Zymomonas mobilis subsp. mobilis ATCC 10988: one gene and its partner. The protein of the gene in region 2 binds, or shares a complex with, the protein of the main gene of each other region. Links are inferred from orthologs where the notes say so. Each region holds a gene or a part of one and is shown on either strand. Other genes may lie near its edges. The genes, in order: metK and groL.

The links.
Region 1: the proteins of groL (region 2) and metK are in contact, whole or in part, in a cryo-EM structure (PDB 8P4O), measured with the Escherichia coli proteins. The link is inferred for Zymomonas mobilis subsp. mobilis ATCC 10988 from one-to-one orthologs.

Annotation. Positions count from the first base shown.
Region 1 is NC_017262.1:979,494-982,675, reverse strand. Bases 265-3,123 are described here. They hold metK (methionine adenosyltransferase), read right to left. Parts: upstream 2,353-3,123; coding sequence 1,177-2,352; downstream 265-1,176. Other genes in these bases: lnt (apolipoprotein N-acyltransferase), read right to left, coding at 2,545-3,123; rpoN (RNA polymerase factor sigma-54), read left to right, coding at 265-1,102. In the rest of the region: more of rpoN, read left to right, coding at 1-264; more of lnt, read right to left, coding at 3,124-3,182. UniProt on the Escherichia coli protein: Catalyzes the formation of S-adenosylmethionine (AdoMet) from methionine and ATP.
Region 2 is NC_017262.1:1,428,935-1,432,116, reverse strand. What follows is about bases 274-3,132. They hold groL (chaperonin GroEL), read left to right. Parts: upstream 274-807; coding sequence 808-2,457; downstream 2,458-3,132. Other genes in these bases: ZMOB_RS06400 (NAD-dependent malic enzyme), read right to left, coding at 2,558-3,132; groES (co-chaperone GroES), read left to right, coding at 414-701. In the rest of the region: signal peptide peptidase SppA, read right to left, coding at 1-50; more of ZMOB_RS06400, read right to left, coding at 3,133-3,182.

The DNA of each region.
Region 1 (3,182 bases), 450 kb from region 2 along the record:
GGATCGGAATCAGGAAAGTCTAGCCGATCATCTGGAACATCAGGCCAGATTATGCCTAACGGGTGAAAAGCTGGCGATTGCCTGTCATCTGATCGACCTGATTGACGAAGCCGGATATCTGACCGAGCCTTTATCTTCCATCGCCTCGCATCTTAATATTACAGAAGACGAAACGTTGGAGGTTTTAAAGGTCATTCAGGGCTTTGACCCGACCGGTGTTGGCGCTCGCAATCTGGCAGAATGTCTGATGCTTCAAGCGGAAGAAGCCGACAGGCTTGATCCGGCGATGCGAAAACTGATTACCAATCTCGAATGGTTGTCACGCGGAGCATTGCCCCGTTTAAAAAAGCTCTGTCAGGTCGATGACGAAGACTTCGCCGACATGATTCAGGAATTACGAAATTACAACCCTAAACCGGGGCTAAAATTTGGTTCCGCGCCGATCCAGTCGGTTACACCGGATATTTATATTAAACGGATGAAAGACGGCTGGGCGATCGAACTCAATAATGCCACACTTCCGAAATTGCTGGTCAATCGTGCTTATTATTCCGAATTAAAAGCCCAGAAAACCGACAAAGCAGAACAAAAAAGCTGGCTAGATGAAAAATTGGCGAGCGCCAACTGGCTGGTAAGGGCATTGGATCAACGCGCCCGCACGATCATCAAGGTAACAGAAGCCATTGTCCAATATCAGGAAGGCTTTTTTCTAAAAGGTATCGAACAGCTCAAACCGCTGACGCTACGGCAGGTAGCCGAAACCATCAACATGCATGAATCAACGGTCAGTCGGGTTACCAACAACAAATATTTTTCCTGCGAACAGGGGATATTCGAATTAAAATATCTCTTCTCCAGCGGGATACAATCCAGCGGTTCCGAAGAAGGTGCCGCAGCCGAAGCCGTTAAAAGCCATATTGCCCGCTTCATCGCTCAAGAAGGCGCAGAAATCCTATCCGATGACAAGCTGGTTGAACTTCTAAAAGCCAAAGGCTTCGCCATCGCCCGCCGAACAGTCGCCAAATATCGAGAAGCTATCGGCCTAGGCTCCTCGGTGCAACGCCGCCGCCAAAAAGCGATCAGCGCTTCACAAAAAGCCTAACCTGCAAAAAAGCCTGCCTCCTTTTTTAGGAAACAGGCTTTTTCAAAGGATAATGTCAAAAGACAATTCCAAGATCAGGCAAAAGCCGCTTTCAGCTTATCAACCAGATCGAGTTTTTCCCACGGGAAGAAATCACCATCGGCTTTACGACCGAAATGACCATAAGCGGCAGAAGGCTTATAGATCGGCTTGTTCAACTTCAGATGGGTGCGAATACCCTTCGGGGTCAAACGGATCAGCTTCGGCAAGACTTCTTCAATCTTGGCTTCATCAACCGTGCCGGTGCCATGGGTATCGACATAAAGCGACAAAGGTTCAGAAACACCAATGGCATAAGAAAGCTGGATCGTCACTTTCTTGGCCAAACCGGCGGCCACGATGTTCTTGGCAAGATAGCGGGCAACATAAGCGGCAGAACGATCGACCTTGGTCGGATCTTTACCGGAGAAAGCACCACCACCATGAGGCGCTGCACCGCCATAGGTATCAACGATAATCTTACGACCCGTTAAACCGGCATCACCATCAGGGCCCCCGATTTCAAACAAGCCGGTCGGATTAACGAAAATGGCTTTGTCATCCGGCATCCAGCCTTTAGGCAGAACATCTTCATAAACCGATTTGACATAGTCGCGCAGCTTAGCCTGACCTTCTTTCGAGCTCAAAGCTGGGCTATGCTGGGTGGACAGAACCAAAGCAGAAGCTCTGACCGGCACACCATTTTCATAAACCAAAGTCACCTGACTTTTGGCATCAGGTTCCAGAAAATCGACTTTTTTCTGGTGACGGTCTTCAGCCAGACGTTCCAGAATACGATGGGCATAATAAAGGGTCGCTGGCATATAGTCAGGCGTTTCATCGGTAGCAAAACCGAACATAATGCCCTGATCTCCCGCGCCTTCGTCTTTATCTTCACCGGCATCGACACCTTGGGCGATATCGGCAGACTGCGCATGCAGATGGTTAGCGAATTCAGCCGTTCTCCAATCAAATCCGGTCTGCTCGTAACCAATTTCACGTACGGTTTCACGAACCGTCTTTTCGATTTCTTCTTCACTGACCGGAACAGCCGAACGGACTTCACCGCCGATAATGATGCGCTGCGTGGTAACCAGCGTTTCACAGGCGACGCGGGCTTCCGGGTCACGGGAAAGATACAAATCGACGATGGCATCAGAAATTTGGTCAGCAACCTTATCGGGATGGCCTTCGGACACGCTCTCGGACGTAAACAGGTAGTTGCTACGCATAGAAAAAGGATTTTCCTTATCTGTTAAACCTAAAAATGAAGCTGGCCTGACAGTTTCCCGATCAGAAAGAGGAAAAAATAAACATCTCGCCCTTTAAGGCAGATTTTTCTTCCCCAAAGCCAATCCCCATCTAAAAGTGACACGCTATAGAAAGATAGAATATAAAGATATAAATCTTTCCTTATATCAAGACTAGCGTAACTTAATACGCCCAAACAGGGCAATGAGCAACAGAGCCGTGGCAAAAAGCACACTAATCAGGTTGCCGTAGCGGGCAAAAAAGGTCGGTTGCAACGCTTTCGGCATCACCGCTAAAAGCCGTCCTTCGGTATTTTCAGGCAAAAATTGCAGGATACGCCCTTCTGCATCAATCACCGCAGAAATACCGGTAGAAGTGGCTCGCGCGATAGGCAGCCCCTCTTCAATCGCCCGCAATCGCGCTTGTGCCAAATGTTGGGGCGGGCCCGATCGACCAAACCAGCTATCATTGGACAAATTGAAAATGAAATCGGGGCGATGGGCGCGATCAACTACTCGACCGGAAAAAACGATTTCATAGCAAATCTGAATCCCGACCAGACCAAAAGGCACCAGATCAAGACTTTCAGGCTGCGCCCCTTCGGTGAATTCTATATCACCAGCGACCAACCGCCCTAATCCGACATAGGCCGCCCATTTCCGAAAAGGCATATATTCCCCGAAAGGCACCAGATGGGCTTTGTCATAGCGGTCTAAAATATCGCCCTTGGCGTCAAGGACAAATAAACTATTCCGAACCGAAGCGATATGACCGGAATTATCGGGGATCAAAGCATCGCCCCCCGTCAACA
Region 2 (3,182 bases):
ACATCTTTTATGCCGACTAACATTTTCCAGAACAGCCGCAGTAATTTCAACGTTTTGGCTCCTTTGATTTCATGATTTATTTTCGTTGAGCCTGAGCCTTAATAAAATAAAGAGTCAAGCGTAATAGCCAGTCTAATCAGACCAAAAGCCAGATAATGCGATGAACTTGGATTACATTTTAAACGGTGAAAATCTATATTTCACGCTCTTATCTGTAAGAATTAGACGGCTATATCATATGCAAAAATGAGCGAAGATTTTTATAAAAAGATGAAACAACAAATTTTTATAAAAATTTTTAAAGGATAGCTTGACGTCCCGAAATACTACCCCATATGGGGGACATTGGCACTTCGTAAGGGAGAGTGCCAGCAGGAATTCCCCCTAGTTTTCGCAAGGGAAAAGGTGAAGATATGAATTTTCGTCCGCTACATGATCGAGTTTTAGTCCGTCGCGTTGCTGCTGAAGAAAAGACAGCTGGCGGTATCATTATCCCTGATACAGCCAAAGAAAAGCCGCAGGAAGGTGAAGTTATCGCAGCTGGTAACGGAACCCATAGCGAAGACGGTAAAGTCGTTCCTTTGGACGTCAAAGCTGGTGATCGGGTTCTGTTCGGCAAATGGTCAGGCACCGAAGTTCGCGTTGATGGTGAAGACCTCCTCATCATGAAGGAAAGCGATATTCTTGGCATTATCAGCTAAGATTTCTTTCTGACCTAATAGCTGGGCGCAGTTTAACGCTTACTTACTATAATTAGCATGATGTAATTTTCTTTTAGAATACATAATGCTTAGCTGGAGATTTTAAATGGCAGCGAAAGACGTAAAATTTTCGCGTGATGCGCGTGAACGGATTCTGCGCGGCGTTGATATTCTTGCCGATGCCGTCAAAGTAACCTTGGGCCCGAAAGGCCGTAACGTTGTTTTGGACAAAGCCTTTGGTGCTCCCCGTATCACCAAAGATGGTGTTTCTGTCGCCAAAGAAATCGAACTGAAAGACAAGTTCGAAAATATGGGCGCACAGATGCTTCGTGAAGTGGCTTCCAAAACCAACGATCTGGCTGGTGATGGCACGACCACGGCAACCGTTCTTGCTCAGGCGATTGTTCGCGAAGGCATGAAATCCGTTGCAGCCGGCATGAACCCGATGGATCTGAAGCGCGGTATTGATCTTGCAGCAACGAAAGTTGTTGAAAGCCTCCGCAGCCGCTCCAAACCGGTTTCCGATTTCAACGAAGTGGCTCAGGTTGGTATCATTTCTGCCAATGGTGACGAAGAAGTAGGTCGTCGCATTGCAGAAGCCATGGAAAAAGTCGGTAAAGAAGGCGTTATCACGGTCGAAGAAGCCAAGGGCTTTGATTTCGAACTGGACGTCGTCGAAGGTATGCAGTTTGATCGCGGCTATCTGTCGCCTTACTTCATCACCAATCCAGAAAAGATGGTCGCAGAACTGGCTGATCCGTATATCCTTATTTACGAGAAGAAGCTTTCTAACCTGCAGTCGATTCTGCCGATCTTGGAATCGGTTGTTCAGTCCGGTCGTCCGCTGTTGATTATCGCTGAAGATATCGAAGGCGAAGCCTTGGCAACATTGGTTGTCAACAAGCTGCGTGGCGGTCTGAAGGTTGCTGCGGTTAAGGCTCCTGGCTTTGGTGATCGTCGTAAAGCTATGCTGGAAGATATCGCCATCCTGACCAAGGGTGAGCTGATTTCTGAAGACCTCGGCATCAAGCTCGAAAATGTTACCTTGAACATGCTGGGTTCCGCAAAACGCGTTTCCATCACCAAAGAAAACACCACCATTGTTGATGGTGCTGGTGACCAGTCAACTATCAAGGATCGCGTTGAAGCTATCCGTAGCCAGATCGAAGCGACCACTTCTGATTACGACCGCGAAAAATTGCAGGAACGCGTTGCTAAATTAGCCGGCGGTGTTGCAGTGATTAAAGTTGGCGGTGCAACTGAAGTCGAAGTCAAAGAACGCAAAGATCGCGTTGATGATGCTCTGCACGCTACCCGCGCAGCTGTTCAGGAAGGTATTGTTCCTGGTGGTGGTACGGCACTCCTTTATGCAACGAAAACGCTTGAAGGTTTGAATGGCGTCAATGAAGATCAGCAGCGTGGTATCGACATCGTTCGCCGCGCCTTGCAGGCTCCGGTTCGTCAGATCGCTCAGAATGCTGGTTTCGACGGTGCCGTTGTTGCCGGTAAGTTGATCGATGGCAATGATGACAAAATCGGTTTCAATGCCCAGACTGAAAAATATGAAGATCTGGCTGCAACCGGCGTTATCGATCCGACCAAGGTTGTTCGCACGGCCTTGCAGGATGCCGCTTCTGTTGCTGGTCTGCTTATCACGACCGAAGCCGCTGTTGGCGATCTGCCAGAAGATAAACCTGCCCCAGCTATGCCCGGTGGCATGGGTGGTATGGGCGGCATGGGTGGTATGGATTTCTAATCCACACCCCGCTCTGTCGGGATGGCCTGTCCAAGACAGGCCATCAAACAAAAAGCCCCTGCGATGCAGGGGCTTTTTTTGTATCTTCTGATGGGTTGAATTACGCCAATTGATAAGCGCGATATTCAGGATGCCAGTAATAGCCTTTTATCAGAGCCAAAAGAGCGGTTTCGTCTTTTTGCTCGGCAACACCATCTTTCACGGCGGCTTTTGCTACGGCTAAGGCGATAACATAGCTTACCTCTTCAATATCATCGAAAGAGGGTAAGATAGCATTACCTTTATTCTGTGCTGCTGGTGCTGTGTCAGCCAAGGCATAGGCTGCGGCAACCATCATATTATCGGTTACCCTTGTGGCTTTGGCCGCCAAAACGCCAAGACCAATACCCGGGAAAATATAGGCGTTATTACATTGCGCAATAGGGAAGCTCTTGCCGTTAATAACGACAGGCGAAAAAGGACTTCCCGTTGCGACAAGCGCCTTACCCTCTGTCCATTTCAAAATATCTTCTGGAATGGCTTCCATATGCGAGGTGGGATTGGACAAAGGCATCACAAAGGGGGCTTCACATTGCGAAGCCAATGTTTTGATGACCTCTTCTGTAAATAATCCTTTTTGGCCGGAGACACCGATTAAGACGGTTGCTTTACTCTGCTTGACAACATCCAGCAGGAAAAAGCCTTGGTCTTGTGATTTCCAATTTTTCAGCTTGCTAAGGGGCTGT